Regions from separate parts of the Streptomyces deserti genome, predicted to be linked through region 1. Evidence: riboswitches for the same ligand, from Rfam matches in the RefSeq annotation. Region 1 holds a riboswitch; each other region holds the start of a gene.
The links. A riboswitch is a leader RNA that binds a small molecule or an ion and turns the genes downstream of it on or off. The one in region 1 is predicted to bind cyclic di-AMP.
Positions count from the first base shown of each region.

Region 2: another riboswitch for cyclic di-AMP. It lies ahead of ACYVMZ_RS23365 (M23 family metallopeptidase); the one in region 1 lies ahead of ACYVMZ_RS25755 (LysM peptidoglycan-binding domain-containing protein).
Region 3: another riboswitch for cyclic di-AMP. It lies ahead of ACYVMZ_RS22905 (transglycosylase family protein); the one in region 1 lies ahead of ACYVMZ_RS25755 (LysM peptidoglycan-binding domain-containing protein).

Region 1 is NZ_BAAGRZ010000017.1:148,239-152,013, reverse strand. Features, by position in the region: gene ACYVMZ_RS25760 (polyprenyl synthetase family protein) at 241-1,251, opposite strand; cyclic di-AMP (ydaO/yuaA leader) riboswitch at 1,803-1,957, shown strand; gene ACYVMZ_RS25755 (LysM peptidoglycan-binding domain-containing protein) at 1,961-2,758, shown strand; gene ACYVMZ_RS25750 (HAD family hydrolase) at 2,762-3,574, opposite strand.
Region 2 is NZ_BAAGRZ010000015.1:19,214-22,988, forward strand. Features, by position in the region: gene ACYVMZ_RS23360 (aldo/keto reductase) at 1-610, opposite strand, end outside; gene ACYVMZ_RS23365 (M23 family metallopeptidase) at 737-1,765, opposite strand; cyclic di-AMP (ydaO/yuaA leader) riboswitch at 1,778-1,935, opposite strand; tRNA gene ACYVMZ_RS23370 (tRNA-Met) at 2,291-2,364, opposite strand; gene ACYVMZ_RS23375 (dihydrofolate reductase family protein) at 2,465-3,610, opposite strand; gene ACYVMZ_RS23380 (MarR family winged helix-turn-helix transcriptional regulator) at 3,679-3,775, shown strand, end outside.
Region 3 is NZ_BAAGRZ010000014.1:91,835-95,609, forward strand. Features, by position in the region: gene eno (phosphopyruvate hydratase) at 1-987, opposite strand, end outside; gene ACYVMZ_RS22905 (transglycosylase family protein) at 1,300-1,992, opposite strand; cyclic di-AMP (ydaO/yuaA leader) riboswitch at 1,997-2,165, opposite strand; gene ACYVMZ_RS22910 (transglycosylase family protein) at 2,336-3,376, opposite strand; gene ACYVMZ_RS22915 (cytochrome P450 family protein) at 3,504-3,775, opposite strand, start outside.

The DNA of each region.
Region 1 (3,775 bases):
TCGGCCGGGGAGATACGTCAGACCCCGGGCTCAACTCCGTGTACTGCTGCGGTATGACACGGCAGGGCGGCGCCTCCCCCGACCCGTAGGGGTCGTACGGGAGACGCCGCCGAGGGTGTTGAGCCGCAGGGTCGGGTTTCCGGGCCGCGCCGCTTCACGGAGACCGGCACGCTTCCGCATCTTGTGGGTCGCGTCACATGCGCGGGGACGGAGTCCCCGGCGGGCGGCAGGGGGCGGAACCTACCCGGCCCGGTGCACCACCGCGTCGCACAGTTCCACCAGTGCCGCCTTCGCCGCGCACTCCGGCAACGGCGCCAGCGCCGCCCGGGCCTCCTCCGCGTACCGCACCGTGTCCCGCCGCGCCTGCTCCAGCGCCGGGTGGGCGCGGAGCCGGCGCAGGGCCTCCGCGTGCCGGGCGTCGTCCGTCAGGTCGGAGTCCAGCAGCTCGCACAGGGCGACGTCCTCGGCCAGCCCCAGCCGGGCCGCCCGCTCCCGCAGCCGCAGCACCGGCAGCGTGGGGATGCCCTCGCGCAGGTCCGTGCCCGGCGTCTTGCCGGACTCGTGGGAGTCGGAGGCGATGTCCAGGACGTCGTCGGCGAGCTGGAAGGCGACGCCGAGCCGCTCGCCGTACTGGGTCAGCACGTCCACGACCGTCTCGTCGGCCCCGGACATCATCGCGCCGAACCGGCACGACACCGCCACCAGCGAACCGGTCTTGCCGCCCAGCACGTCCAGGTAGTGGTCGACCGGGTCCCGCCCGTCCTGCGGGCCGGCGGTCTCCAGGATCTGCCCGGTGACCAGCCGCTCGAACGCGACGGCCTGCACCCGGACCGCCTCCGGCCCGAGGTCGGCGAGGATCTGCGAGGCACGCGCGAAGAGGAAGTCGCCGGTGAGGACCGCGACGGAGTTGCCCCAGCGCGTGTTCGCGCTCGGCACCCCGCGCCGCACGGCCGCCTCGTCCATCACGTCGTCGTGGTACAGCGTGGCGAGGTGGGTGAGCTCCACGACGACGGCCGACGGCACGATCCCGGGCGCGTACGGGTCGCCGAACCGCGCGGAGAGCATCACCAGCAGTGGCCGGAACCGCTTGCCACCGGCCCGCACCAGGTGCTGGGCGGCCTCCGTGATGAAGGGCACCTCACTCTTGGTGGCTTCGAGCAGCCCTTCCTCGACAGCCGCCAATCCGGCCTGGACATCGGCTTCCAGAGCCTGGTCCCGCACGCTCAGCCCGAACGGCCCGACGACGGTCACGAGGGGTCTCCTGTCTGCTGGTGTCTACTGGCGATTACACGGTTTGTCGATAGGTCGCTGCCATCACTCAAGTCAGCGTATCCGGTCACGTTTCGATCACCGCGAGCGCCCGGGGTTACAGGCCGGGCCATATCGGATCACGCCCGTCATGTTTCTGATCAGCTGATAAGAACAGTCATTGATCGCCTTGCCGGGAAGCAGCGATCCACACCCCGGGCCACACCTCGACATGCGGGCCATCCTGCCCGCGCCGCCCGATTTGCCGCAAATAGCAAGCGAATTCCCCTTGAGGGGAAAATGCTCGCCGGGCTCGTGATCAGTGAAGTAAGTCACTTTCGCCTCACGCGCCTCACCGCGCCACACCTCACCGTTTCGCCTTCCCGGGAACGCCAGTTGGGCTTGGCGACCGCAAAGGATCAAGCACCCCATATGCCTCACGGCAAGATCAACCGGCATGTTCTGTGATTCCGGCACTTGTTCCCGGCATGTGCTCTCGCATACGTTCCGGGCCTGCCGGGCGGACGCCGAATCCTGCCGCCGCCCGTGCCCCAATGACCACTTCACTCACGCACGGCAGGAGCGGGGGACCCAGGTAAGTCGCCGTTCCAGGCATGCCCGGAACGGCTAGGGGTGAAGCCGCGCCCGCGGCCGGGCACCTCCCGCCCGAACCCGACAGCTCACCTCGCAGGCGTCGGAGAGGAACTTCAGCATGCCTGGACGAGCTAAGCACCGCCGCCCCAGAACCAACCTGCTCACCCGAGGTGTCGTCGCCGCCGGCACCGGCGGCGCGGCGCTCTCGCTCCCCCTCATGGGCGCCACGACCGCGAACGCCGCCCAGCCGCCCCAGATCGCCCCCGTCGCCGCCCAGGTGGCGCCCCAGGCCGCGCAGGCGGCCAAGTCCCTCACGTACACCGTGGTCAAGGGCGACACCCTCTACCGGATCGCCGACAGGTACGACGTGAGCGGCGGATGGCGTCAGCTCTACAAGGACAACCGCGCGACCGTCGGCGGCGACCCGCAGCTGATCCGCCCGGGTCAGAAGCTGAAGGTGACGACGACGAAGGCGGACGCCGCCAAGAAGGCGAGCGCGGCGGACAAGGCGACCAAGTCGTCCACGGCCGCCAAGCCGGCCACGCAGGCCGCCGGATCCGTCGCCAAGGCCACCCCGGCCGCCGCGAAGACCTACGCGAACAACCTCGACGGCTGGATCCGCGAAGCCCTGGACATCATGGCGCAGAAGGGAATTCCCGGGACGTACGACGGTATTTACCGCAACATCATGCGGGAGTCGTCCGGCAACCCCCTGGCCATCAACAACTGGGACTCCAACGCCGCCGCCGGCACCCCGTCCAAGGGCCTCCTGCAGGTCATCGACCCGACCTTCCAGGCCTACCACGTGCCCGGCACGTCCTGGGACCCGTACGACCCGGTCGCGAACATCACCGCGGCCTGCAACTACGCGGCCCAGCGGTACGGCTCGATCGACAACGTCTTCGGCCCGTACTAGGCCCTACCCGTCGGGAAACAGTCGCTCGAGGACGACGGCGATGCCGTCGTCCTCGTTCGACAGGGTGATCTCGTCCGCCCTCGCCTTGAGTTCCGGGTGGGCGTTGGCCATGGCGACGCCGTGGGCGGCCCAGTCGAACATGGGGATGTCGTTGGGCATGTCGCCGAAGGCGATGGTCCCCGCCGGGCCCAGCCCCAGGTGCTCGGCGGCCAGCGCGAGACCGGTCGCCTTGGTGATGCCGCACGGCTGGAGTTCGACGGTCCCCGGCCCCGACATGGTGACCGTCGCGAGCGACCCCACCACCGAACGCGCCGTCGCCGCCAACTCGTCGTCGGACAGGCGGGGATGGCGCAGCAGCACCTTGCTGATCGGCGCGCACCACAGGTCCTCGCGCCGCCCGACCCGCAGCGCGGGCAGGGTCGGGTGCGGCATCAGATAGCCCGGCTCGATGAGCGTGAGCCCGTCGACCCCGTCCTGGTCGACCGCGGCGTACACCTCCCCCACCTCGGCCTCGATCTTCTCCAGCGCGGTCTCGGCCAGCTCCCGGTCCAGGGTGACGGACCACAGCAGACGGTCCGCGCCGGCGTCGTACACCTGCGCGCCCTGCCCGCACACCGCGAGCCCCCCGCAGCCGAGGTCGTCGAGGAGCGGCCGCACTCTCGGTGCCGGGCGTCCCGTCACCACGAGGTGCTGGGCACCGGCCCGCGCCACCCGCGCGAGCGCGGCGAGGGACCGGTCGGAGAGGGTGTCGTCGCCGCGCAGCAGCGTTCCGTCCAGGTCGGTGGCGATGAGTGAATACGCGGTGGGAGCGGCCATGATCAGAGAATACGGACAACGCGCCCGCCCGACTCACCGCGCACCGGCCCCCGGACGCCCGCCAGTCACGCGCCCACAGGGCGGTTTCCGGCATAGCCGACTACCGTCCGGTTGAAGGTCTCTGCACCAGTTGGCATCAACATGCTCCGCTACCTACCGTCAGGGCGGTCTCGGGCGGTACCTTCCATGTGTCCAGGGGGG
Region 2 (3,775 bases), on a different contig from region 1:
CGGTCCGCTCGGCGAGGTCCCGCAGTTCACCCTCGTACGTGTCGCGCGAGACCAGGTTGTAGTGGGGCTGGAGCGCCACGTACCGGGCGAGGCCCTCGCGGTCCGAGAAGGCCAGGGACGCCTTCAGCCGCTCGGCGGAGATGTTGGAGGCGGCGATGTGGCGCACCTTCCCCGCCTTCACCAGCTCGTCCAGCGCGCCGATGATCTCCTCCACCGGCACCTCGGGCTGGTCGAAGTGGGTGTAGTAGAGGTCGATGTAGTCGGTGCCGAGGCGGCGCAGGGAGGCGTCGGCCGCCGCCTTGATGGTGGCGGCGGACAGGCCCCGGTACTCGGGGTGCTGGCTGACCTTCGTGGCGATGACGACGTCCGGGCGGTTGCCGCGCGCGGCGAGCCATTTGCCGATGAGGGTCTCGGACTCGCCTCCCTCGTTGCCCTCGGCCCACGCCGAGTACACGTCGGCGGTGTCGACGAAGTTGCCGCCGGCGGCCGTGTAGGCGTCGAGGACGGCGAAGGAGGCCGCCTCGTCGGCGGTCCAGCCGAATACGTTGCCGCCGAGGGCGAGCGGGAAGACCTCGAGGTCGGAGGTGCCGAGCTTGCGAAGAGACGTCATGCTCCTCGTCAACGACCGTGCCGGACGCGCCCATTCCGCACGCCCGGCCAAGGGATCGTAAATCTCAGGAGATCTCAGGTCTCGGAAGACCTCACGCCTCGGAGGATCTCAACGCTCAGGCGGATCTCAGGGGTTGAGGCCCTTGCTCTGCAGCCAGGCCCTCGGGTCGACCCCGTTGGCGGAGCCGTCCGGGTGGACCTCCAGGTGGAGGTGGGCGCCGGTGACGTTGCCGGTGGCGCCGACGCGGCCGATGACGTCGCCGGTGTTGACCTTCTGGCCGACGCTGACGCTGATGGAGGACTGGTGCGCGTACCAGATCTCCGTGCCGTCGTCGAGGGTGAGCACCGTCTTGTAGCCGTAGGACCCGTCCCAGCCGGCCTGGGTGATGGTGCCGCTGTGGACGGCCTTGATGAGCGTGCCCGTGGGCGCCGCGAAGTCGAGGCCGGTGTGGTAGCCGGAGGACCAGTAGGCGCCGGCCTGGCCGAAGGTGGAGGTGATGGTGTACGAGGAGGTCGGCAGCGCGTACTGCCTGGCCAGTTGGGCGAGGCGCTCGGCCTCGGCCTTCTTGCGGGCCTCCTCCTCCGCCTTCGCCTTCGCGGCGGCGGCTTTGGCCTCGGCCTCCTTCTGTGCCTTCTCGGCCGCTTCCTTGGCGGCCTTCTCGGCGGCGGCCGCGGCCTCGGCGGCGGCCTTGCTCTCGACCTGCTGCTGCTGCCGCTCGGCCTGGGCCATGATCCGGGCGCGCAGCGCCTCACCGGCGCCGGCGGCGCCCTGCTCGGTGTCGGCGGAGGTCACGCCGATGTCGCTGAGCGGGGTGGCGGAGCCCTCCGGGGTTTCCTCGTCGGAGATGAGGGCACCCACATTGGGGAGGTCGGGCATGGAGATCGACACCGGCGGCTTGCCGGTCTGGGCGCTGGCCATGCCGCCCGCGCCGACGGCGGCTATGACACCGACGCCGAGCACGGTGGAGCTGCGGGCGAGTCCGCCGCGCTGCTTGGTGACGCGATGCCGGCCGCGTACGGGTCGGATGGACTCCTCGGTGGGGTTCCACTCCTGGAACGGGCCCTCGTCGGTGCGGTAACCGTCGTAGCCGAAGGTGTCGGTACTGCGCTGGCTCGGCACGAACGGGGCCTCGGGGGCAGGCCGGTTGGACGCCACGTAGGCGTACTCCTTTCCTTCCGTCTCCGCCTACCGGGTTAGCTGACGGGTTCGGAGCGGGAAGGTCTCCTACGCGCGTATACCGGCCGTGCTTCCACGGCGGCATCCGCTCGATTCACCCCAAGGTGGTGGTTCCCCGGTTCCCTCGCGGGATTCGGCGCGTGCGCACGGAGCCGTCTCCTGTGACGGCTGGGACGACCGCGCTGCGTTATCGAACGTTAATAGACGCGGGGTGTGGATTCCAAGCTGTTCCTCTTGATCATTAACGATTTTCGCGCGGACTTACCTGCCAGGAACGGTGAAAAACGGGCGAGTTGACCCCGTCTCATGTGGCCAGTGTTACCTGACGGCGTATCAGTTGTTATGCGGACCGAGGCGGTTCGCTCACGTCACGTGACAATGATCATTGCCCGCCCTCAGAGACCCACAGGGACGATGACTGATCCCTCAGGGACGATGACGGATGGGGACGGGCGGGAAACACTCAGGGCCGGAACTCCATGAGTTCCGGCCCTGAGCCTTGAGTAGCGGGGACAGGATTTGAACCTGCGACCTCTGGGTTATGAGCCCAGCGAGCTACCGAGCTGCTCCACCCCGCGTCGGTGTGTCACCAGTGTACGCCATCCGCGGGACGGTGAGCACACACATACCCGTCCACCGCCCTTCACCGGCGGTTTTCCGGTCCGGAGCCAGGCGTTTTCAGACGGCCGGGGGGCCGGTCAGCAGGTGGCGGTTCGGGGCCTTGGCCCGCTCCTCGTGCTCCGGGAGGACGACGACCTCGGCACCTGCGGCGGCCAGCAGACCGCTCCCGTCGGCCCCCGCCACGAACGTGTCCGGCTCACGCCAGGCCGTGACGACCCGGCGCACTCCGGCGTCCAGGATCAGCCGGGCGCAGGGCGCGGGCCGGGAGGCCCGGCGGGCGCAGGGCTCCAGGCTGCTGTAGACCGTCGCGGTGGCCAGGCGCGGGTCGGTCGGGTCGGTCTTGGCGAGCGCCGCCTCCTCCGCGTGCACGACCGGATCGCCGCCCTCCCGGGAGTACCCCCGGGCCAGCTCCGTACCGTCGGCCGCCACGACCACCGCTCCCACACTGAACGCGGTCCGCGACGGCGGGCACTGCGCCGCCAGGTCGCAGGCGAGGGCCAGCCAGTGGTGGTCGGCGGCGGAGGGCAGCCGTCCGGTGCCCGGAGCCGTCGGCACGTAGCGCATGAGGACGACGTCGCCGATCGGGCGGGTCTCCAGCAGGCGCAGCCGGCCCGCCTGGTAGCCGCCGGGGCCGAAGAGGCGGGGTGCGTCCGGGTCGCCCACGAAGAGCGGGGCGAGGACGAGCTGCAGTTCGTCGGCGAGGCCCTGGGTGAGCAGCTGGGTGTGGATCTGCCCGCCGCCCTCGACCATGAGCCGCCGTACGCCCCGTACGTCGTGCAGGTGCGCAAGGAGCCGACGCCAGTCCAGCTCGGTGCCGAGCGGGACGACGTCGGCCGCGATGCCGAGGGCGCGGGCCCGTTCGGCGCCCTTGTCCGTCGTGTAGAGGACCTTCTCGCCGCCCGTGTGCCAGAAGTTGGCCGTCGGGTCCAGGTCGCCGGAGCCGCTGACGGTGACCTTGAGGGGGTACTCGGGCCTGCCCTCGGCGCGGCGGGCGGCGCGCCGCTCGGGCGAGTTGACCAGCAGCCGGGGGTTGTCCGCGCGGATGGTGCCGGCGCCCACCAGGATCGCGTCGACGGACGCCCGCACCTCGTCGACCCGGTCGAAGTCGGCCGGGCTGGACAGCAGCAGGCGCTCGGGGCCGGTGTCGTCCAGGTAGCCGTCGAGGGAGACGGCGGCGGACAGCAGGACGTACGGGTGGGGCATCGGCGCTTCCCGGTGGGTCGTGAGCGGGCAGACTTGGTTCAAGTTTGAAACAAACTTACACTGGCGGCATGACGACCCGCTGGCTCACCCCCGAGGAGCAGCGCGCCTGGCGCGCGTACCTCGCCGCCACACTGCTCCTGGAGGATGCGATCGACCGGCAGCTCC
Region 3 (3,775 bases), on a different contig from region 1:
GGCCGCGCCCTCCTCGATGCCGCGGGCCAGGCGCTCGGGGTTGGTGACGAACAGGTCGTCGCCGACGAGCTGGACCTTGTCACCGAGCTTGGCGGTGATGGTCTTCCAGCCCTCCCAGTCGTCCTCGAACAGCGGGTCCTCGATGGAGACCAGCGGGTACGCCTCGACGAGCTCGGCGTAGTACTCGGTCATCTCGGCCGCCGAGCGCTCCTTGCCCTCGAAGACGTAGGAGCCGTCCTTGTAGAACTCGGACGCGGCCACGTCGAGGGCGAGGGCGATCTGCTCGCCGGGGGTGTAGCCGGCCTCCTTGATCGCCTCGAGGATGAGGTCGAGGGCCTCGCGGTTGGAGCCGAGGTTCGGGGCGAAGCCGCCCTCGTCACCGAGGCCGGTGGCCAGGCCCTTGCTCTTCAGGACCTTCTTCAGGGTGTGGTAGACCTCGGCGCCCCAGCGCAGGGCCTCGGAGAAGGACTCCGCGCCGATCGGGGCGATCATGAACTCCTGGATGTCCACGTTGGAGTCGGCGTGCGAGCCGCCGTTCAGGATGTTCATCATCGGCACCGGCAGCAGGTGCGCGTTGGGACCGCCCAGGTAGCGGAAGAGCGGGAGGTCGCTGGCCTCGGAGGCGGCGTGGGCGACGGCGAGCGAGACACCGAGGATGGCGTTGGCGCCGAGGGAGCCCTTGTTGTCGGTGGCGTCCAGGTCGAACATCGCCTGGTCGATCAGGCGCTGCTCGGTGGCGTCGTAACCGACCAGCTCCGGGCCGATCTGCTCGATGACGGCGAGGACGGCCTTCTCGACACCCTTGCCCATGTAGCGGTTCGAGTCGCCGTCGCGGAGCTCGATGGCCTCGAAGGCGCCCGTGGAGGCGCCGGACGGGACGGCGGCACGACCGGTGCTGCCGTCGTCGAGGCCGACCTCGACCTCGACCGTGGGATTGCCTCGGGAGTCCAGGATTTCCCGGGCTACGACGACGTCGATGGACGGCACGAGCATCTCCTTCGTGGGATGTGACGCGGGTTGGCAGGACCGCGATGGCTCTGTGAGGTGAACCGTGTGGTTCTGCGAGATGAGCCTAACCGGCCCGGGGCGATCGGCCAGCCGGTCGCCCACCCCATGGACAGAACCGAGAGTAAATTGTTTCCGAACGGAACAAAGACGGGGTCGCACGCTCTCCCCACGACCGCGTGAAAAACCCGCACGACCGCGTGAAAAACCCCGCCCCGGCGCGTACGGGGGAACGCGCACCGGGGCGGGGAGTCAGGGGGAGCAGCGCCCTCTTGCTTCAGGCCTGCTTCGGGCTTACTTCAGGTGCAGCTGCTGGCCCGGGTAGATGAGGTTGGCGTCCTCGACGATGCCCTTGTTCAGCTCGAACAGCTTCTCCCAGCCGCCCTTGACGTCGTGCTCCTGGGCGATCGAGCTGAGGGTGTCGCCCTCGACGACCTTGTACTCGCCGTCACCCTTCTTGACCTTCTTGCCGGTCGGGGTGGTGACGGTCTTCTGGCTCTTCTGGGTCTGGGCCGGGCGCTCGGCGGAGCGGGAGGCCGGCTGCTGCTCGGTCTCCCGGGTGGCCGTGCTGTTCGAGGAGCCCGAGCCGCTGTCGGCGGAGCCGCCGGTGTAGGCGGCGCTGGACAGGTTCTTGCCGCAGACCGGCCAGGCACCCTTGCCCTGGCCCGCGAGGACCTTCTCGGCGATCTCGATCTGCTGCGCCTTGGTGGCCTGGTCGGCGGTGGAGGCGTACTTCGTGCCGCCGTACGCGGCCCAGGTGGAGGCGGAGAACTGCAGACCGCCGTAGTAGCCGTTGCCGGTGTTGATGGACCAGTTGCCGCCGGACTCGCACTGGGCGACGGCCTCCCACTCGGAGGCGGTGGCGGCGGAGGCGTTGCCGGCCGCCATCAGCGGGGCGGCGACGGCGGCGCCGGTGACACCGGCGAGCGCGAGGGCGCGGGTGGCCTTGGACGGACGACGGTGCTTGCCCTTGCCGGAAAACAGCATGAATGGATCCCCTCACCGACGCCTGCGAGGTGAGCTGTCGGGTTCGGGCCGGTTGAGTTGCCCGGCCGCGTCCCTTGCGGGACACGGCTTCACCCCTAGCCGGAACCAGCCTCAACTGCTGGGCCCGGCACTTACCTTGGGTCCCCCGCTCCTGCCTACGGCGCTTGACGCGACGACTTTTCCCGGGCGGCCGCTGGCAGGATTCGGCGTTGCGGCAGCCGGGGCCCGCGATGGCGAGCGGTCACGACCGTAGACACGCGATCCGCGGAATTTCAAAGACGATCAGGGCTTCTGAGATCTATCTCTCATCGCTCTTACATGGGACATTCACCGCGAACCGCCGCTACTTTTCGCCCGGTTCGACCCCGACTTGAAGCGTCTGACCGGGGCGGATGAGGTCCGGGTCGGCGCCGATGACCTTCTCGTTCTCCACGTAGAGCGCGCGCCATCCCCCGCTGAGGTCAAGGGAGTCGGAGATGGACCACAGGCTGTCCCCGGGACGCACGGTGTACGAGCCGTCCATCGCGTCGCGCGCGGCCGCGTCACCGCGCGAGGCGTGCCGGCCCGCCGGTTCGGCCGTACGCCCGTCGCCCGCGGCCTCGTCCGCGCTGGGGCCGCGGTGCCGGCCGGTGCCGGATGCCCCGGGGTCGGTCGCGCCGGTGTCGGTCGCGCCGGTGTCGGTCAGCGCCGAAGAGCCGCCGTTATGACCCGAGTTGTCCGGGTATTCGCTCTCCGGGTCAGCCGTGGGCGTGGACGCGGAGGACGTGCCGGACTTGGCCGATTCGTCCCCGGTGTTCGACGCCCCGTCGGACGACGGGGAAGGGGAGGTCGACTCGGGCGACGAAGCGGAGGAGTCGGAAGAGCCGGAGGAGCTGGAGGAGCTGGAGGAATCCAGGGAGTCGAGCAGGCCGGGCGAATCCGGCGATGCCGATGAACCCGACGAGTTGGACGAGTCGGACGACCCGGACGTATCGCTCGCCACCCCGGTGTCGATGTCGGCCGAGGACGAGTCCTTGTCCAGACCGGCGAGCAGTCCGCAGGTGCGCCAGACGCCGACCCCCTGGTCGGCGAGGATTCTCTCGGCGACGGCTATCTGCTGGGAACGGCTGGCCAGGTCGGGGCTCGCGGCGTAGTCGAGGCCGCCGTACTTGTCCCAGTCCTCCTGGGACAGCTGCAGGCCGCCGTAGTAGCCGTTGCCGCTGTTCTGGCTCCAGGCGCCGCCGGTCTCACAGTCCGCGACCCGGTCCCAGGTCGTACCGTCGGCCGCGCTCGCGCCGGTGGCCCCGAGCAACGGGATCGCGATGGCGGAGCCGGTCACTCCGGCCGCTACGAGGAGAGCCGGAGCCTGGCGGGGGCGACGGTGACGACCGTTCCCGGAGAGCATACGGAGACCTTTCGCGAGACAGCGGTGACCGGCGCGGCGGGTGGTGCCGGGGGCGCCGCGCCGATGGGTGAACGTATCGGCAGACGATCACTTGTCACAAGTTCATGCCGCGCAGATCACGTGAAGATCACAGAGTTGAAGGCGTGTCACTTTTGCCCTGATGGAGGGGTGTGAAGGTGACCGGCAAGGTGCGCAGTCCGCGCATGATGAGGCCGCCGCGCCAGCGCAGCTCGGCCGGGTCCGCCGCGAGCCGGAGGTCCGGGAGGCGGGTGAGGAGCGTGGCGAGCGCGGTCTGGCCCTCCAGGCGGGCGAGCGGGGCGCCCAGGCAGTAGTGGATGCCGTGGCCGTATCCGAGGTGCTGGTTGTCGCGGCGGGAGAGGTCCAGGACATCGGGATCGG